DNA from 3 places in the Spiribacter curvatus genome. Region 3 is predicted to be linked to each of the others. Evidence: predicted binding sites of a transcription regulator. Region 3 holds the regulator's gene; each other region holds the start of a gene.
The links. Region 3 encodes sigma-54, which starts transcription at its own class of promoters, with help from an activator protein. Its sites were predicted from a motif close to TGGCANGNTNCNTGCTT; they were not measured.
Positions count from the first base shown of each region.

Region 1: SPICUR_RS05700 (DUF4168 domain-containing protein) is a predicted target of sigma-54. The motif match lies at 4,987-5,003, and genes of this name have one in related genera.
Region 2: glnA (glutamate--ammonia ligase) is a predicted target of sigma-54. The motif match lies at 3,742-3,758, and genes of this name have one in related genera.

Region 1 is NC_022664.1:1,141,214-1,148,064, forward strand. It holds gene SPICUR_RS05675 (TVP38/TMEM64 family protein) at 1-12, shown strand, start outside; gene SPICUR_RS05680 (bifunctional alpha/beta hydrolase/OsmC family protein) at 41-1,396, shown strand; partial or broken gene SPICUR_RS10130 (TVP38/TMEM64 family protein) at 1,417-1,935, opposite strand; gene SPICUR_RS05685 (dihydrolipoyl dehydrogenase family protein) at 1,932-3,368, opposite strand; gene SPICUR_RS05690 (DUF3047 domain-containing protein) at 3,375-4,031, opposite strand; gene SPICUR_RS05695 (hypothetical protein) at 4,184-4,513, opposite strand; gene SPICUR_RS05700 (DUF4168 domain-containing protein) at 4,585-4,929, opposite strand; gene SPICUR_RS05705 (sensor histidine kinase) at 5,082-6,575, shown strand; gene SPICUR_RS05710 (sigma-54-dependent transcriptional regulator) at 6,572-6,851, shown strand, end outside.
Region 2 is NC_022664.1:7,704-14,554, reverse strand. It holds gene ntrC (nitrogen regulation protein NR(I)) at 1-1,151, opposite strand, end outside; gene glnL (nitrogen regulation protein NR(II)) at 1,151-2,206, opposite strand; gene glnA (glutamate--ammonia ligase) at 2,283-3,698, opposite strand; gene glyQ (glycine--tRNA ligase subunit alpha) at 3,952-4,857, shown strand; gene glyS (glycine--tRNA ligase subunit beta) at 4,854-6,851, shown strand, end outside.
Region 3 is NC_022664.1:1,576,768-1,583,618, reverse strand. It holds gene ychF (redox-regulated ATPase YchF) at 1-139, shown strand, start outside; tRNA gene SPICUR_RS07755 (tRNA-Met) at 194-270, shown strand; gene mgtE (magnesium transporter) at 275-1,630, opposite strand; gene SPICUR_RS07745 (HPr family phosphocarrier protein) at 1,650-1,937, opposite strand; gene SPICUR_RS07740 (PTS sugar transporter subunit IIA) at 1,924-2,352, opposite strand; gene rapZ (RNase adapter RapZ) at 2,349-3,197, opposite strand; gene SPICUR_RS07730 (HPr kinase/phosphorylase) at 3,188-3,625, opposite strand; gene SPICUR_RS07725 (PTS sugar transporter subunit IIA) at 3,622-4,098, opposite strand; gene hpf (ribosome hibernation-promoting factor, HPF/YfiA family) at 4,104-4,430, opposite strand; gene SPICUR_RS07715 (RNA polymerase factor sigma-54) at 4,453-5,880, opposite strand; gene lptB (LPS export ABC transporter ATP-binding protein) at 5,942-6,673, opposite strand; gene lptA (lipopolysaccharide transport periplasmic protein LptA) at 6,679-6,851, opposite strand, start outside.

The DNA of each region.
Region 1 (6,851 bases), 440 kb from region 3:
GCGGAGCGCTGAATATGATCACCCCCGCGGGAGAGCGCCCATGAGCACTGAGAAAATCACCTTCACCGGTCATAACGGTGACACCCTCAACGCCAGACTCGATGTGCCGGATGGCCCGATCCGCGCCGCCGCGCTATTCGCGCACTGCTTTACCTGCTCAAAGGACATCCCCGCTGCGCGCCGGATTGCCGGTCGGCTGGCCGCCCAGGGCATCGCAGTGCTGCGTTTCGATTTCACCGGGCTGGGTCACTCCGAGGGCGAGTTTGAGAACACCAACTTCAGCTCCAATGTCGAAGATCTGCAGCGTGCGGCGAGCTATCTCGCCGATCATGTCGCCGCCCCACAGCTTTTGATCGGTCATTCCCTGGGTGGCTCAGCGGTGATCAAGGCCGCGCCCCTGATCGATGCCGCCCGTGCTGTGGTGACCATCGCTGCACCGGCGGATCCAAGCCATGTCTCCAAGCTTTTCGCCGATCAGCTGGCGACAATCGACGCGCAGGGCGAGGCCGAAGTCAATCTGGCCGGACGGCCATTCCGTATCCGCCAGCAGTTTATCGAGGATATTACTGAAGCGAAGCTCGACGATGCCCTGAAACACCTGGATGCCGCGCTGCTCGTGCTCCACTCGCCGCAGGACACGATGGTCGGAATCCGCAACGCTGCGGAAATCTTCCAGGGCGCGATGCACCCGAAGAGCTTCATCACCCTGGATCATGCCGATCACCTGATCACCCGCGGCACCGACGCTGACTATGCCGCCGATGTGATTGGCGCCTGGGCGGTGCGGTACCTACAGATGGCGCAGGAGCCCGCCTCCGCCGAGACACCGGAGGGAGTGACGCGGGTCTCGGAGGTGGATCCGGCAGGTTTCCGTCAGGCGATTACCGTGTCCGGACAGCATCTGCTGACCGCGGATGAGCCAGTCAAGATGGGGGGCAGCGATAAGGGGCCTTCCCCCTATCAGCTGGTCGCCGCGGGACTGGGCGCATGCACCAGCATGACGATCCGCATGTATGCCCGACGCAAGCGGATCGCTCTCGATCACGTCTTTACCGATGTCACCCACAATAAGGAACATCGCACCGACTGCGATCACTGTGATGAATCCGGGGCAAGAGTCGACGTGTTCCAGCGAAGGATCCATCTGAGCGGCGATCTTGGCGCAGAGGATCGTCAGCGCCTGCTCGAGATCGCCGACAAATGCCCGGTCCACCGGACGCTGGAATCGAGCATAGTCATCGACACGGAGCTGATCGACGATATTGAACGTCAGCGCTCCGCCGGATCGCCGCCGCGAATGCTGCGGATAATCCGTGGCAGCAGTGCGAGCGTGGCGATCAGCGCGATCGCGATGAGTCCAGCCTGGAGTCGATTGTCGCCACCGGCGATGGCCTGACGGCCCGCATGGCCCACCCAGACATAGGCAAGGGCGCCGGGTGACATGGTGATGAAGCTGGTCAGCGCATACACGGAAAGGCGGATCCGGGTCAGGCCAAGCGCGTAGTTGAGGAGGTTGAAGGGGACCAGCGGCACGAGGCGCATTAAAGCAACGAAGCGCCACCCCTCCCGATCGATTCCTGCCTGTAAGCGCCCGAGGCGCGCACCGGTTCGCTGCGCTACCCAGTCTCCCACGCCATGCCGTGCGGCGAGGAACGCGAGTGTGGCGCCACTGGTCGCTCCGATGAGGCTATAGACCGTTCCCCATAATGGACCGAACAGGGCACCACCGGCGATGGTGAAGACCAGTCCGGGCAGAAACGCGACAGCGCCGGCGGCGTAGCTTGCGATAAAGACAACACCCGCCCACGGGCCGAGGCCATTGAGCCAGTGGGTGAGGGCCTCACGACTCAGGTTATCCCGCATCAAAAGGCCGGCAATAATAACGATCGCGACTCCGGCGAGGAGCAGGACGCGGCGTGCCGATCGACTCATCATGGCAGGATCCGGTTTATCCAGCGCACCAGTCGGCGCGTGCCAGGCGAGAACAGTTGGGTCGCGAAATGGCGACCTGCTGCCCGTTTGGTGATCTGGGCGAGGGTGGGGTAGGCATGCACCATTCCCGCGAGCCGTCGCAGCGGAATGCGCGCGGCAATGGCGAGCGCCAGCTCGTGGATGATCTCACCGGCATGCGGGGCGAGCAGACTGGCGCCGATGATCCGTCCGCGTCGGATCACCAGTTTCAGCTCACCGGTGGTTGCCCCCTGGGCGATGGCTCGATCGACACCGGCGAGCGGGAAGTCAACGCACTGGCAGTCAATCCCGGCGGCTTTGGCATCGGCGGCGCTCATCCCCACATGGGCCAGCTCGGGATCGGTGTAGGTCACCCACGGCACCGCCCGGTAATCGACCCGCTGCGGCAGCCGGAACAGGGCATTACTGATGACGATGCCAGCCTGGTATTCCGCCATGTGGGTGAACGGATAAGGCCCGGCGCAATCGCCAATCGCATAAATGTGATGTCGACTGGTCCGCAGACGCGGGTCGACGCTGAGACGGCCGTCGTCGCCGCAGGCGAGGCCGGCGGCTTCAATGTTGAGTGAGTCGGTATTGGCACGCCGCCCGGCGGCGATCAGGACGCGGTTGACGTCCAGCGCGGTGGTGTCATCGGCGCTGCCGGAAAGCGTCAGGCGCGCGCCGCCATCGATGGGTTCAGCGCGACTGACGTGGGTCGACAGGCGCAGATCGACCCCCTCGCCGCGAAGGTGCTCGGCCAGCGATGCAGCGAGTCCGGCATCATCGCGAGGCAGTATCTGCGGTCCTGCCTCGAGCAGGGTGACACGACTGCCAAGTCGCGAGAACGCCTGTGCCATCTCCGTGCCAATCGGCCCACCACCCACAACGGCCAGATGGCCGGGGAGACTGCGTTCGGCGAAGAGCGTCTCGTTGGTCAGTACCGGGATCGTCTCAATCCCGGGTATATCCGGGATGCGGGGGCGTGACCCGGTTGCGATGACAAAGCGCCGAGCGCGCAGGCGCTGACCCTTGACGCGAATGGTGCGTGCATCGATGAAATGCGCCTCGCCGAATCGCACATCGACCCCGTAATCCCGGAAGCGGGTTGGATCGTCATGGACCTGAATCTCGTCGATCACCGACTGCACTCGATCCATGACCGCGCCCAGATCGGTTTCACCAAGCCGTGCGTCAATGCCCAGACGACCTGCGTCGCGGGCCGCATGAGCCACTGCCGCGGAGTGGATGAGCGACTTGCTGGGGATGCAGCCATGATGGAGACAGTCACCGCCGAGTCGAGGGCCACGCTCGACGAGCACGACATCAAGACCGAGTTGGCCGGCGACGCTCGCTGTGACCAGTCCGCCGACGCCGCCGCCGACGATGATCAGGTCATATTCATGTTCACGGGCCATAGCGGGTTATTCTCCCAGTAATCGGATGGTCCCGTAGATCGCCTCGGCGCGATCGTCGGTGTCGTCACAGTCGGTCATGATCGCCAGTGTATCGATTTCGGTGATGTCGCGATCATGAAAACGTGCGAAATCCTCCCGTAAGTTGCGCCGATGAGTCCGCCAGCCAGCACCCTCGTCGCTGCCGTCAACGGCAACCATTGTCGCCTGATCGGCATAGGCGTTGGACCAGTGATCGCCCACTCCGGCCTGAGTGGTTGAGACATAGTTCATTGCCCGGGTCCGCCAGCGCAGGATGGGGTGTTCATCCACGGCGTAGAGTCGTGCGGCATAATCATCGCCGGATTTCTGGCGCGGGGTACCGCGACTGATCGGTTCAACAATACGCCAGCGCCACTCGATGATCGGCGTGCGGGTCAGGTCGATCCCCTCGCGGTAGACGAGTCCCGACGCGCTACCCTCATCACATTCGGCGCGCACGCCTCGATGTGCGTTGCGCTGCGAGAGCGTGTAGCCGGTCTCGCCGCTGAAGGAGTGGCGCTCCCAGCCGATGATGGTCGCGGGGTCGAAGGATGTCGGTGTCTGTGCCAGTGCCGTCGTCGGTAGGATTGCCGGGATCGACAGGATGACGGTCAACGCGCGGATAACGAATCGTCTGCGACTCATGCCACTGCGTCGGTTGGCCGCTCGACAGCGGGTTCCGGTTTATCTTCCCATTGACGGGCATTTGCGCCGTGAAAAACGAGTGCTTTCATGTCAACGATCCTTCGTTGTGGATCACGTGATTGCTCGTATCACCCTGCGCTTAGTCTCCCGCATTACTCAATGACATATTCAACGACGATCGCCTCCGGTACCGGCGCGTTCAGTGAAATCTCGAAGTCACCATCCATGATGTAGGTGAAATCACTGGCCAGTTCCTCACCGGATGCATCGTCGTAAACGGTCAGCTCCAGCCTGGCTTCGCTGCAGGTTGCCGCGCCGGTGATATAGAGCTGGCCCCGACGTTCCTCGTAGCTGTAGTCCTCGATCTGGCATTCCTCAACGATCCCCTCCTGCGCCGATGCAACGGGGGGGAGACCGATCAGAAACGGCAACGTAATCAGCGCCAGCCAGTGGCGCCGATTTGAATGAGCCATGTGATGCATGGAACAACTCCTGGTTATAGGCCGATGAGGGAGCGACCGCCGGGCCGCTCCCCCCTGAGCAGCGCGCGGGATCAGTCCATCATCGACTGAATACGCTCGGCGAGCTCAGGATTCTCCGAGGCAGCCTGAGCGATCGAGCTGTAGGTGTCGACATTCAGACCCGTGTCCTCGACGGCCTCGACCATCATCTCGTTGCCCTCCTGCTCGAGCGCCATGGCCTCTTCACGGTCCTCGGTCGACTCGATGCGCTGGACGTACTCGTTGCGGATCTCCATAACCTCGTTCTGGGCCTCAACGAACTGATCAATCTGATCGTCAGAGAAGTCCGTGCCGCCATCGCTCTGCGCACCCGCTGTCATTGACGCCGCCATCAGGGCGGCCAGGCTCAGGGACATGAGGGGTGTTGTGATTCGCATTGGTTGACTCCTGATCTTGCGGATTAACGTGCCCGGCTATCCGGGTCACCCAAAACAGTGCAAACACCCTGCCAACTGATTCAGACTGGGCGTGATGGGATTTTCAGGAGGTCGCTCATGCGAATATGTGCCGAAATGACCCACTCTCTGCCATGCTGACACGGCCAGAATGGCCGAGCTTCAGCGAGATGCGGCTGCGTACCGCGATCATCGTACTGATCGTGCTGCCGGTGACGCTCGCCGTTGGGCTGGTCGGGTGGCTGGGGATCGGCTGGCTGGAGCGTGAGGCGGAATCACGCATGCGCGAGGACATTGAGCTTATCGCGCGTACCCTGCAGCGCCCACTCAACCGCGCGATCCGGCGACGCGAGCCGGCCCTGCTGCAGGACTCGCTGCGCTCCGCCTTTGAATTCGGGCGGGTCTATGGCGCTCATATTTACGGGCGCGAGGGCGAGCTGCTAGCCGGTGCCGGTGTTGGCGAGCGCCGCTTCAGCACCGAGCGCGCCGAGGCGTTCAACACGCTGGAGCCACGCAGCGAGGGCTATGCGGCCCTGGGCGAGGACCCGACCTATGCGTACTTTCTGCCACTGACCACCCAGGGCGGCCGCATCGCCGCCATTCTCCAGATCACCCGTCAGCCGGACAGTCTCCGCCATATGCTCGGGCGCATCCGTGTCACCGGCACAGCCGCACTTGCCGGCCTTGCGCTGTTATTGTCGCTGATCGTCATCGTCGGTCATCGGCGCGCGATCGGCTCGCCGCTCAATACCCTGGCGCGGGGGATGGACCAGGTCGCGGATGGGCAGCTGGACTATCGGATCAACCCCACCGGCCCACGCGAAACCCGTGAGCTCGGCGAGGGGTTTAACACCATGCTCGATCGCATCGAGCGCGCGGCGGACGAAATCGCTGAGCGCCGCAGCACGCAGGCCGACCTCCAGGCGGATCTGCAGGCCTCGCGCAAGCTCGCAGCGGTGGGTGAGCTCTCGGCCGGCGTGGCTCATCAGCTGGGCACGCCGCTGAGCGTACTCGATGGCCGCGCCCAGGGGCTGCTGCGGCGCGACGATCTCGACCCCCGGACGCGGCAGACACTGGAGGATATGCGCACTGAGGTGACGCGTATCAGCCAGACCGTCCGTCAGCTCATGGATTTCGCCCGCAGCCGCCCGCTGCAGCGTCGCAATACACAACTCTCCCGCGTGATTGCCAGTGCCGTCGATCGCATCCGCGAGGATCCGGCCGCCGCTGGCGTCACCATTGAGCAGAACGGTGCGCTGGACGAGGCGGAGGAACCGGTTCTCGCCATCGACGGACCGCGCATTGAGGAGGCACTCTGCAATCTCCTCGGCAACGCGGTTCAGGCAACGCCCCACGGCACGATCCGGGTGGGCCTCCACATTGATGCCGATGCCTGTCATATCCGGGTCGAGGATGACGGCCCCGGTATTCCCGAAGCGGAACGCGCCCGGCTTTTCGAACCATTCCATACCACCAAGCCGGTCGGATCGGGGACCGGACTCGGCCTGGCGGTGGCCCATGGCGTCGCCCGCAGCCATGGGGGTGGACTCACTCTATCGGCGGGCGACCCGCCCGGTGCATGCTTTGTCATGCGGCTCCCGCGACGCGAGACGGAGGCACCCGTTTGAGCGACCCATCAACGGCCATCACTCTTGTCGTGGAGGATGACCGCAGCCTCCGAGGGCTGCTGCGCGATGAGCTCGAGCGCCTGGGCCATCGCATCGTCACCGCGCAGGGGGAGACGGAAGCGCGCGCCGCGCTCGACGAGCATCAACCCGCGTTGGTGGTCAGCGATCTGCGCCTACCGGATGGCGACGGCATTCAGCTGCTCGAGCATGTCCGTGGCGCCACCGGCGGCCGCGAAATCGGGTTCATCGTGATCACCGGCTTCGGGACCATCGAGC
Region 2 (6,851 bases), 360 kb from region 3:
AGCTCCGGCGGCAGGTCCTCCATCTGCACCGTGCGACCACTGGCCATGACCGTCAGCCAGCGGCAGGTATTCTCCAGCTCGCGGACATTGCCGGGCCAGGGCAGCGCCTGCATCCGCTGCTCGACAGCCGGCGCAAGCTGCTTGGGTTCGACATTGAGCTCACGAGCGGCACGGCGCAGGAAATGATCCGCCAGTGACGGGATATCCGCCTGGCGCTCACGCAGCGCCGGGCAGTGAATGCGAATAACGTTCAGACGGTGGAACAGATCCTCGCGGAAACGCCCCTCCGCCACCAGGTGATCGAGGTTCTGATGGGTTGCGGCGATGATGCGTACATCCACCCGCATCGGCGTATGGGCACCCACCCGATAGAACTCGCCGTCCGCCAGCACGCGCAGCAGCCGGGTCTGGAGTTCGGCGGGCATGTCACCGATTTCATCGAGGAACAGCGTGCCCCCATTGGCCTGCTCGAAACGGCCACGCCGGACCTGGTGGGCGCCGGTAAACGCGCCCTTCTCATGACCGAACAGCTCAGACTCCATCAGATCGCGTGGAATCGCGGCCATATTGAGGGCGATGAACGGCTTCTCCGCCCGTGGACTATGGCGATGCAGCGAGCCCGCCACCAGCTCTTTGCCGGTCCCCGATTCGCCGTTGATCAGCACGGTGATATTGGAGCGCGACAGACGGCCGATGGCACGGAACACCTCCTGCATCGCCGGCGCCTCGCCGATGATCTCCGGCATCTCGCCGCCGGGATCGGCCGCCGGCGCACTGCTGCGGACCGCCGCGGCCGCCCGGCGGACCAGATCGATGGCCTCCTCGACATCGAAGGGCTTGGGCAAGTATTCGAACGCGCCACCCTCATAGGCGGACACCGCCGCGTCGAGATCGGAATGGGCGGTCATGACGATCACCGGCAGCTCGGCGTCGAACGCATTGACCCGCTTCATCAGCGTCAGCCCATCGAGCCGCGGCATGCGTATATCGGTGATCAGTACATCCGGCGCGCCGTCACCCATCGCCGCCAGCGCCGCCTCACCGGATTCGAAGTCCACCGCCTGCATGCCATCCCGCTCCAGCGCCTTTTTCAGGACCCACCGGATCGAGCGGTCATCATCGATAATCCATACATTGATTGCGTCATCCATCAGGCATCCTCCAGCGGTAACCAGACGGTGAAGACGGTGTGCCCGGGCTCGCTGGTGCACTCAATCAGCCCGCCATGCTGATTCACCAGGTTCTGGGCAATCGGCAGGCCAATACCGCTGCCCTCCGCCCGTCCCGTCACCATCGGGTAGAAAATCTGATCCTGCATCGCCGGGGAGATCCCCGGTCCGTTATCAATCACCTCGATCCGCGCCACCAGCCGGTGCTGACGCTCACCAATCGTGAAACGCCGCTGGGTGCGGGTCTGCAGCGTGATCCGGCCCCTCTCGCCGACCGCCTGCAGGGCATTGCGCACCAGATTGAGCAGCGCCTGGATCAGCTGGTCGCTGGCTGCCGCCATCACCGGAATGCTCGGATCGTAGTCACGATGGATCTCCACTCCCTCGGGGGCCTCGACGACCGCCAGACTGCGGACATGCTCGAGGACCTCGTGGAGGTTCGTGGGCGAGTGCTCGATCCGTGAATCGGGCCCGAGCAGGCCGTTGACCAACGTCCGTAGCCGATCGGCCTCGCTGATGATGATGCGGGTGTACTCGCGCTGGTCATCATCATCGAGCTCCGAATCCAGCAGCTGCGCCGCGCCACGCAGCCCACCCAGCGGGTTCTTGATCTCGTGGGCCAGACCCCGGATGAGCTCCCTGATCGCCTGGTTCTGCGCGATCAGCCGGTTCTCGCGGGAGATGCGCAGATGGCGATCGAGCTGCTCGAACTCCAGCAACAGCGTCTCGGTCTGATCGAGCGGCGTGATCGCGCAGTCCACCGTAATGGTGCGGTCCGGCCCAAGGCTGAGGCGCATCTCCCGCTCGGTATAACTCGCCGCCTGGGCAAAGGCCTGCTCAATCGGTTCCTCGAGAACCGCCAGGGCCGGGACGACCTGCGTGAACCGCTCGCCCAGCGCCTGCCGACTGCTCATATGCAGGAGCGATTCCGCTGCCGCGTTCATGCGAACGATCCGGCGCCCGGCGTCGATCACCACCACGGCACGGGTGAGGTTATCGAGGATTCCGCAGGCATCGATTGTCGCGGCATTCGTCATCGTCGCCCTCGATTGAAGAAAAAAACCCCCGCAGGTGCGGGGGTCTTTGATCGAACATCGTCACAGTGCGAGCGGATCAGACGCTGTAGTAGAGGTTGAACTCAATCGGATGCGTCGTCATCCGCAGCTGCTGGACGTCCTCGCGCTTGATATCGATGTAGCCATCAATGGCGTCGTCGCTGAAGACACCGCCCACCTTCAGGAACTCGCGATCCTTGTCGAGCGCGTCCAGCGCCTCCTCCAGCGAGAAGGCCACCTTGGGAATATCCGCCTCTTCCTCGGGCGGAAGGTCGTAGAGATCCTTGTCCATGGCATCACCGGGGTGGATCTTGTTCTGGATCCCGTCGAGACCGGCCATCAGCATCGCCGCAAAGCACAGGTACGGGTTGGCGGTGCTGTCCGGGAAGCGCAGCTCGATGCGCCGGGCCTTGGGATTGGCCACCCACGGGATCCGCACGGATGCGGAGCGATTACGGGCCGAGTAGGCCAGCAACACCGGCGCCTCGAAGCCCGGGACCAGCCGCTTGTAGCTATTGGTCGAGGCGTTGGCGAAGGCGTTGATCGCCCGGGCATGCTTGATCAGCCCGCCGATGTAGTAGAGCGCCGTCTCGGACAGCCCCCCGTACTGATCGCCGGCAAACAGCATCTCGCCAGTCTTGCCGATGGACTGATGGACGTGCATCCCGCTGCCATTATCACCCACGACCGGCTTGGGCATGAACGTGGCGGTCTTGCCGTAGGCGGCGGCGACGTTGTGCACGACGTACTTGAGGGTCTGCACCTCATCGGCCTTCCTCACCAGGGTGTTGAAGCCCACGCCGATCTCGCACTGCCCGGCGGTGGCCACTTCGTGATGATGCACCTCGGTGGTCATGCCGACGTCGGTCAGGCACTCGAGCATCGCCGAGCGCATGTCGTGGAGGCTGTCCACCGGGGGCACCGGGAAGTAACCGCCCTTCACGCCCGGACGGTGGCCCATGTTGCCATCGGGATAGACCTTCTCGGTGTTCCAGTCCGCTTCCTCGGAGTCGATCTTGTAGAACGAGCCGCTCATGTTGGTGCCATAGCGCACGTCATCGAACACGAAGAACTCGTTCTCGGGCCCGAAGTAGGCGACATCACCAATGCCGGTGGACTGCAGATAGGCCTCGGCGCGCTGGGCGATGGAGCGCGGGTCACGGCCATAACCCTGCATGGTGTTGGGCTCGATGATCTGGCAGACCAGCGTGAGGGTCATGTCGTCGAAGAACGGATCGAGCATGGCGGTATCGGCATCGGGCATGAGAATCATGTCCGACTCGTTGATGCCCTTCCAACCATCGATCGAGGATCCGTCAAACATCTTCCCCTCGGCAAAGAGATCCGCATCCACGGCGTGGGCCGGCAGTGTGACGTGCTGCTGCTTGCCCTTGGGGTCGGTGAAGCGCAGATCCACAAAGCGGACCTCGTTGTCCTTAATCATTGCAAGAACGTCGTCGGCGGTTTGAGCCATCGTTTGGCCTCCAGTCGTATCCGTTAAAAAGTCCCCCGGGGAGAAGCATTTTCCGTGCCAATCCGTCAGAGCGCACCAAATCGGGCCCCAATATGACCAATACGGGGCACCAGTCGGGGTGCATGCACCACTCTAACGCGTTTGCCTGATCAAGCGCACCAAACCCGTGCAATCAGTGGCGGAGCGCGGCCTGACAGGGGTGGCGTGGCCGGGCTATACTTTCGGCCTTTCGCCGTTTCGCTGGAGAGCCTCCATGACCTTTCAGGCGCTGATTCTTGCGCTGCAGAAATACTGGGCCGACCGCGGCTGTGTGCTGATGCAGCCCCTCGACATGGAAGTCGGTGCCGGGACCTTCCATCCCGCGACCTTCCTGCGGTCGATCGGCCCGGAGCCCTGGCGCGCCGCATATGTCCAGCCATCCCGGCGGCCCACTGACGGCCGCTATGGCGAGAACCCCAACCGCCTGCAGCACTACTACCAGTTCCAGGTCGCGCTCAAGCCCTCGCCGGCGGACATCCAGGAGCAGTACCTGGGATCGCTGGAGGCGCTCGGCATTGACCCGCTGGTCCATGACATCCGCTTTGTCGAGGACAACTGGGAGTCGCCCACGCTGGGCGCATGGGGGCTCGGCTGGGAGGTCTGGCTCAACGGCATGGAGATCACCCAGTTCACCTATTTCCAGCAGGCCGGCGGCCTCGACTGCCGGCCGGTGATGGGCGAGATCACCTATGGTCTGGAGCGGATCGCGATGTATCTCCAGGAGGTGGAGAGCGTGTTCGACCTGGTCTGGAGCGAGGGCGTCGACGGACCCGTCACCTACGGCGATGTCTACCTGCAGAACGAGCGTGAGCAGTCCCGCTACAACTTCGAGGAAGCCGATGTCGGGAGCCTTTTCACGCAATTCGACACCTGCGAGCGCGAGGCGCTGAGGCTTGTTGACCAGGGGCTGGCCCTCCCGGCCTATGAGATGACCATGAAGGCCTCCCATGCCTTCAATATGCTCGATGCCCGGCACGCCATCTCGGTGACCGAGCGGCAGGGCTACATCCTGCGTGTCCGCACCATGGCCCGGGCGTCGGCCCGCGCCTATTACGACTCGCGTGAAGCACTCGGCTTCCCGCTGTGTCCGACGACCGAGTCCAGACGGGGTGCGGCATGAGCAGTGATACCGCGACGCTGCTCTTCGAACTGGGCATGGAGGAGCTACCGCCCGGCGCCCTGGACGATCTCAGTGATCGCCTCGCCACTGCAGTGGCGGGCGGTCTCGAGCGTGCCGGTGTCGAATACACGACGTGCCGGGCGTTGGGTGCGCCCCGCCGCCTCGCCGTCCAGATCGAGGCGGTCGCGCGTCGCCAGCCCGACCGCGACTTCGAGCGCCGTGGGCCCGCGCTGGCCGTGGCCTATGACGATAGTGGTGCACCAACCCGTGCCGCCGAGGGCTTCGCCCGCTCCTGCGGCGTTAACGTCAATCAGCTAGAGACCCTGGAGACCGACGAGGGGGCCTGGCTCGCGCATCGTGGTACCGAATCCGGCCGCGACACGCGGGAGCTGCTGCCCGGCATCATCGAGCATGCCCTGAGCCATCTGCCGATTCCCAAGCGAATGCGCTGGGGCGATCAGACCAGCGAATTCGTCCGCCCGGTGCACTGGGTGGTGCTCATGCTCGATGAAGCGGTCGTCCCGGTGACCGTGTTCGGCGTCGACAGCGGCCGGGAAAGCCGCGGTCACCGCTTCCATCACCCGGCCCCGGTGGTGCTTGCCCATGCCCATGACTACACGGCGGCGATGCGCGATGCCCATGTCCTCGTCGATCGCACGGATCGGCGGGATCATATCCTCGAGGGCGTGCGTGCCGAAGGCGAGCGTATCGGTGGTCATGCAGTGATCGATCCGGCGCTGCTCAATGAGGTCAATGCCCTGGTGGAATGGCCGGTGGTGCTGTCGGGAAGCTTCGACGAGGCCTTCCTGCGCGTCCCGCCGGAGGCACTGATCTCGAGCATGGAGGGTCACCAGCGCTACTTCCCGGTGCGTGACGCGGATGGCCACCTGCTGCCGCGGTTCATCACCGTCGCCAACATCGACAGTCGCGATCCGGCCCGGGTGGTCGCCGGCAATGAGCGGGTCATCCGGCCACGGCTTGCCGATGCAGCGTTCTTCTGGGATCAGGATCGGGCCCGGACCCTGGAGTCGCGCCTTCCGGCCCTCGAGCAGGTCGTATTCCAGAAACAGCTCGGCAGCCTGGCGGATAAATCGGCACGAGTCGCGGATCTCGCCGCCCGTTATGCCGAGCGCTTTGAGACCGATCCCGAGCAGGCACGACGCGCCGGGCGGCTGGCGAAGGCCGATCTGGTCACGGAGATGGTCGATGAATTCCCCGAGCTACAGGGAGTCATGGGCCGCTACTACGCCACCGAGGACGGCGAAGCGCCGGCGGTGGCGATTGCCCTCGATGAAATCTATCAACCCCGGTTCGCCGCCGACGCCATTGCCGCCTCGCCGTTGGGCCGGCTGCTGGCTGTCGCCGAACGCGCCGATACCCTCACCGGGATCTTTGCCATCGGCAAGGCGCCCACCGGCGCGAAGGATCCGTTCGCGCTGCGACGCGCGGCGGTCGGGTTACTCCGCAGCCTCATCGAGGGGGAGCACCCGATCGATCTGACCGCTCTGCTTGAAGATGCGGCCGCCCACCAGCCGGCGGAGCTCAATGCCGGTGCACAGGTTCAGCCACTGGTCGAATTCTGTCTCGAACGACTGCGTGGGCTCTACCATGAGGCGGGCTATGGCGCCGAGCTCTTCGAGGCAGTCCGCTCGGTCCACGCGCCCGATGCCCTCGAGCCGCTGGATTTTGACCGCCGGCTGCGGGCCTGCCACGACTTCGCCCGGCTGCCCGCCGCAGGCAGCCTCGCCGGCGCCAATAAGCGCATCCGCAATATCCTTCGTAAGGCCGACCGGACACCACCGGCGCATATCGATACCGACCGCCTGGTTGAGCCGGCCGAGCAGGCGTTGAATACCGCCATGGCGGCGCGCGCCCCGGCGGTGGAGGCACTGATCGCGCAGGGTGGTTACAGCGAGGCCCTTGCAAAGCTCGCTGAGCTGCGTGAGCCGATCGATCGGTTTTTCGATGGGGTGATGGTCATGAGCGATGACGCT
Region 3 (6,851 bases):
CGCCGAAGTCATCGCGGTGGATGAGTATCTACAGGCCGGTAGCGAACAGGCTGCCAAGGAAGCGGGGCGGATGCGGCTCGAGGGCAAGGAATACATCATGCGCGAGGGCGACGTCTGCCATTTCCGGTTCAATGTGTGACGGCGGGGTTTGACACATACCGCCGCGCACTGGATACTTTCGCCTCCTCGATCAGGCTACGTAGCTCAGCTGGTTAGAGCACATCACTCATAATGATGGGGTCGGTGGTTCGAATCCACCCGTAGCCACCAGTCTCTACAACAGAAACAGCGTCGCCAGACCGAGGAACGCGGTGAACCCGACAATGTCGGTGACCGTGGTCAGGATGACGCCACCGGCCAGTGCCGGATCAATCCCGAAGCGCTTGAGTATCAGTGGTACCAGTACGCCGGACGCGGCCGCGGTCCCCAGGTTGATGGTCATCGCAGCGGCGATGATGACACCGATGGTGGGTCGGCCGAACCAGACCAGGGCCACGCCCGCGAGTACCGCGGCCCATAGCAGCCCGTTGAGCAGACCGATCCCCAGTTCCTTGAGGAGTAGCGCTCGGGTGTTACGGGTAGCGATCTGGCCGAGCGCCAGGGCCCGGATCACCAGTGCCAGCGTCTGTGTGCCGGCAATACCGCCCATGCTGGCCACCACCGGCATCAGCACCGCCAACGCCACCACCTCCTGGATGGTCGCCTCGAAAAGGCCGATGACATAGGCGGCGAGCAGCGCGGTCACCAGGTTCAGACCCAGCCACCCGGCGCGCCGCCGTGTGCTCGACCAGACCGGCGCGAACAGGTCTTCCTCCTCGCCCAGACCCGCCATGCTGAGGATGGACTGCTCGGCCTCGTCCCGGATCACGTCCACGACGTCATCGATGGTGATCCGTCCGATCAGCCGGCCCCGGCTGTCGAGCACCGGCGCGGATATCAGATCCCGATCCTCAAACATGCGCGCGACGTCACGATCCGACATCTCGGCAGGAATCACCACGGCCTCGGTGATCAGCAGGTCCTCGACGCGGCCGGCCGGATCACGGGTCAGCAGATCGCTCACCCGGAGGACCCCGAGGAAGTGGTCAAACCGACTCACCACAAACAGATGATCGGTGAGCTCGGGCATCTCGCCACGCATGCGCAGGTAGCGGAACACCACGTCCAGGCTCACGTCGGGCCGGACCGTCACCGTGTCGGTATTCATCAGCCCGCCGGCACTGTCCTCAGGGTAGGCGAGGACGGCCTCAAGGCGCTGACGGTTCTGGTTGTCCAGCGAGTGCAGGATCTCTCCGGTCAGGGTCCGGGGCAGGTCCTGCATGAAATCGGCAAGATCGTCCATATCCATGCCGGAGGTGGCGGCGAGGAGTTCACGCTCATCCATCTCCCGGATCAGGCCGCCACGCACCTCGTCATTGACCTGGAGGAGGACCTCGCCATCGATTTCCTCATCCACCAGCTCCCAGAGGACCTTGCGCTGGGCGGGGGGGAATGACTCCAGTAGATTGGCGATTTCCGAGGGGTGGAGCGCATTGAGCATGCGCTTGGCTTCCGGCAGCGTGCCATCCTGCAGGTGGTCGGTGACCGTCTCGGCAATCCGGCCCTGTTTCTGCTCACGCTCTTCGATCATGGGGTGGTCCTGTCTCCGGTCAGTCGGCTTCACCGAAGCCATCGGCGACCAGCGCCTGAATGCTCTCCAGCGCCTGCTCGGCATCGGCTCCCTCGATAACCAGCTCGAGATCGCTGCCCTGGCCGGCGGCCAGCATCATCAGCCCCATGATGCTCTTGCCGTTGGCTGAGTGCCCCCCGAAATGCACCGTGACTTCGGCCTCGTATTCCCCCGCCGCCGTGGCGAATCGGGCGGCCGCCCGTGCGTGGAGGCCGAGTCGGTTGACGATCCGCAATGGGCACCGGTAGCGCGACTCATCCGACCCCATGGTTCGCCTCGTGATGGCCGATCGCTGGCGGTGTGGCCTGAAGGATACCATCGCGGGCCGCTGACAGGGCTGTTTCCGCGAGGGCGGCGACGGACTGTTCCGGATAGTTGAGTACCCGCAGCAGCATGGGCAGATTGACGCCGGTGATCACCGGATAGCCACGGCCGCGACCGACCGCGACAGCGATATTGGCGGGCGTGGCGCCGAACGCATCGGTGAGGAGCACGATGCCGTCGCCGGCATCGATGTCATCGGCGAGTGACTCGATCCGGCCGCGCGTCGCCTCGGGCGTCTCACCCTCGCCGGGGCTGATGCTGGCGACCGCCAGCGGCAGCGGCTGGAGGATGCCCGCTGCGGTCTCACGCAGCGCGTCGCCAACCCCGGGGTGGGTGATGAGCAGCAGGCCAACGGTCATGGCAGCTCTCGGTGCCGGACCGTTACGCTGATCGCCTGATCGCGCAGATGGGTGGCCAGCGCCTCGATCAGATAGACCGAGCGGTGCTGGCCACCGGTGCAACCGATGCCGACGGTCAGATAGCTGCGGTTTTCCGCCTCGAACACCGGTAGCCAGTCATCCATGAAAGAACGGATCTGCTTGAGGTAACGGGATACCAGTGGGCTGTCGGTGAGGAAATCCGAAACGGCGGCATCGCGTCCCGTCAGGGCACGGAGATCGGGCTGCCAGTGCGGGTTGGGGAGGCAGCGGCTGTCAAAGACGAAGTCGGCGTCGGTGGGCGAGCCGTGCTTGTAGCCGAACGACTCGAGCTGCACCGACAGGTGATTGCCCGACTCCGCCAGTCGGGTACGGATGATGCGGCGTAACTCATGGAGCGTGGTGCGTGAGGTGTCCACCGTCAGATCAGCGCGCTCATTGAGCGGCATCAGCCGCTGCCGCTCGCCACGGATCGCCTCGTTGAGTGGCATGTCGGGTCCGCTGAGCGGATGGCGTCGCCGGGTCTCGGAAAAGCGCTTGAGCAGGGTGTCGTCATCCGCATCGAGGAACACGATTTCGGTGCTGATCCCCTGATCGGCGAGGGCGTCGAGAATGCCCGGGAAGCGACCCAGCGACAGCGGCCGGTTGCGCGCATCGATGCCCACGGCGTAGTCCGTGTCATCGCCGCTCTCGGCGATATGCCGACCGAAGGCGTCCAGCAGATCGACGGGGAGATTGTCGATACAGTAAAAGCCCGAGTCCTCGAGCGTTGCCAGCGCGACACTCTTGCCCGAGCCGGACAGTCCGCTGACGATGATCAGTCGCATGTCCCCACCTCCAGCACCTGTATAAGTTCCGCCACCGGCCGATCCGGCGAAAGGGCGATCTGCGGGATCCGAATGCCGGCGATCACGACCGACTGCCAGTCGGTCTGTGAGGTCGCCGGACGCCGCTCCCGGGTCAGCTCGACCGCCCAGTCAATGGACGCACTGGTGGCGGTCGCCTCCGGACCGAAGCGGCGGGTGACATCAAACAGTCCCGGTCCGCGCAGGCACAGCAGACCCGGCGTGCCGGCAGGCGATCGGCCGGTCAGCTGTCCCGCCGCGATCGTCACATCCACTGCATCATCGGCGATCAGCTGATGCCCATCGCGGAGCAGCATCAGCACGGTATCGCTTTTGCCCATGCCGGCTGCGCCCCGCAGCAGAATCCCGCGACCGTTGACACTCACTAACGTGCCGGGGATCTGCGTCATCCAGCGGTGTTCCCGTCATCCTTGCCCGTGATGATGGCATAGAGCTCGGCATCGCTGTTGCAGTTCCGTAACTGGTCGCAGAGTCGTTCGTCCCTGAACAGTTCGGCCAGGCGCGCGAGGATGCGCAGATGCTCGTCATTGCTGTGCTCCGGCACCAGCAGGGCGAGGAGAAGATCCACGGGCTGGCGGTCGGCGGCGTCAAAACTGATGGGTGTCGACAGCCTGATCAGCGCCGCGCGCGGCGATTCGATATCAGGACTGCGGGTATGGGGCAGGGCGACACCATGGCCAAGGCCGGTGCTGCCGAGGCGCTCACGAACCGTGAGCCCCTCGAAGATATTGCGTGTCGCATCGCTGCCTGCCGGGATATCGGCCATGAGCTGCTCGCTCAGGCGCTCCAGCGCACGTTTTTTACTGGTGACGGTGACGCCGCAGCGCGTGCGCTCCGCCGAGAGCAATCGAGTCAGCTGCATGGCAGTCAGGGTTCCAGGTTGTCGCCGACGCGTCCCTGCTCGCGGTGATGGTCGCTGCGCTTTTCCTTGTGCTTGACGACCTGCCGGTCCAGCTTGTCGACCAGCAGGTCGATGGCGGCATACATTTCATCGGCCGTGGACTCGGCAAACAGCCGGGCACCGCTGACCACCATGGTCGCCTCGGCTTTCCGGGTCTTCTTTTCCACGGTCAGGATCGTGTGGACATCGACGACATGATCGAAGTGGCGCTCGAGGCGCTCGAACTTCTCCTCGACGTAGTCGCGGAGGGCGTCGGTGATGTCGACATGATGGCCGGTGACGTCGATTTTCATGGTTTCCCCTTTTATTGTCTTCTCAGCCCAGACGTTTGCGTTCGGTGGATGAGGCAATGCCCATGACTTCCCGGTATTTGGCGACGGTGCGGCGTGCGACGTGAATCCCCTCGTCGCGGAGCATCTCGGTGAGTCGTGAGTCGCTGAGCGGACGAGCGGGCTTTTCAGCCGCGATCTGGCGCCGGATTCTGGCGCGGATGGCGGTCGCCGAGCACTCACCCCCATCGGCGGTCGGGACATGGCTCGAGAAAAACTGCTTGAATTCGAGCGTGCCCTGGGGGGTGAGAATGTACTTGCGGGAGGTGATCCGTGAGACCGTGGACTCGTGCATATCGATCGCCTCGGCGACATCGCGCAGCACCAGCGGCTGCATGGACTCTTCACCATACTCCAGAAAGCCCTGCTGGCGCTCGACGATGCACTCAGCCACCCGCTGCAGGGTCTCACCCCGGGACTGCAGGCTTTTGATCAGCCAGCGCGCCTCCTGCAGGTGCTCGCGCAGAAGGCTGTTATCGCGACTGCCATCGCCACGCCGGATCAGGCTGGCATAGTAATCATTGACGCGGATCCGGGGGGACGCCTCCGGATTGATCTCCACCTGCCAGCGGCCATTGACGCGCCGGACCCGGCAGTCGGGGACGACGTACTCGGTCCGGGTCTCGCCGAATCGTGAGCCGGGGTGCGGATCGAGCTGGCGGATAAGCCGCAGGGCCTCATCCAGCGTCGCCTGATCGACACCGAGTCGATCCCGCAGGACCGACTGCTGAGCGCTACCGAAGAGCTTCCAGTCGGCGTCGATGGCCCGCCGTGCCACCGCCCGGCCGGGCGTTCCGCTCGGCATGGCATCGATCTGGATGCGCAGCGCCTGACGGGCATCGCTCGCCGCGACGCCGATGGGATCCATGTGCTGGAGGATCGTCAGCACCGCATTGACGTCATCCTCGTCGATATCCCCGTCACCTCCGAGCGTCTCGAGCAGATCAGCCAGGGGCTCGGTCAGATGACCCCGTTCGTCGAGAGCATCGATCAATGCGGCGGCGATGCGCCGGTCCCGCTCACCGAGGCTGGAGAGATCGACCTGCCACTGGAGATGATCCTGTAGCGAGCCGGACGGGGCTGCATGACGGTCGAGGGAGTCATCACCGCTGCCGGGCTCATCCCAGTGGTCGGCGACCGTGATGCCTTCGCCGAACTGGGTCGCATCGGTGGCGCTCGACCCCAGTACCGCTTCCGATGGGTCGACCGCTGGCTCGCCGGGCGCTTCGGACTGCTCGTCGGCGGCCGCTGTGTCGGTGTCATCATCCGGCTCGAGCATGACGTTCGACTCGAGCGCTTCGCGGATCTCCAGGCTCAGCTCGGCGGCCGGCAGCTGCAGCAGCCGGATCGCCTGCTGTAGCTGTGGTGTCATGGTCAGCTGCTGACTGGCCCGAAGTTCAAGCGATTGCTTCATTGTTTCCCGCGCCCTCTTTGATGGCACCAGACTAACGCCGGGCGTGAACCCCTCGCCAGTCTCAGAGCTGGAAGTCCTCGCCGAGGTAGACGGCACGCACCTCGGCATTGTCGAGAATCGTCGCGGGTGTCCCATCGGCGATCACCCGGCCGGCATTGAGGATGCTGGCCCGATCGACGAGCGCCAATGTCTCGCGGACATTATGATCGGTGATCAGAACGCCGATGCCACGATCGGCGAGGTGGCGGACGATGCCCTTGATGTCACCGACGGAAATGGGATCGACACCCGCGAATGGTTCGTCGAGGAGAATGAATCGTGGATCGGCGGCGAGTGCCCGGGCAATCTCCACGCGCCGGCGCTCTCCACCCGAGAGGCTGATGCCGGACTGCTCGCGCAGATGCCCAATGCTGAACTCCTCCATCAGGGCATCGGCCTGCTCGAAGCGGCGGGTCCGTGAGAGATCATCGCGGGTCTCCAGCACGGCGAGCAGGTTATCGACCACCGACAGGCGCCGGAACACGGATGCCTCCTGGGGCAGATAGCCGATTCCCCGTCGCGCCCGGGTGTGCATGGGCAGTCCAGTGATGGTCTCGCCGTCGAGCCATATATCGCCGCCATCGGCGCGGATCAGGCCGACGATCATGTAAAAGCTTGTGGTCTTGCCGGCGCCGTTGGGGCCGAGCAGCCCCACGATCTCGCCGCTCTCCAGCCCGAGAGACACCCCATCGACGACCGCATGGCCGCGATAGGCCTTATACAGACCGTTTGCCTCGAGTCGATTCCGTGTCATCCGATTCAATCCGTTGCCGGCGTCACAGTGACATTGACGCGCTCGGCATCGTCATCACCGCTCTCTGCCACCGTTCGGCCGGCCTGGGGGTAGTGAGTGATGACCCGCCCGGTAACTGTATTGTCGCCCTGCCACAGCCGTCCGCCCTGGCGCAGGATCAGCCGCTCGGGGCCGATGG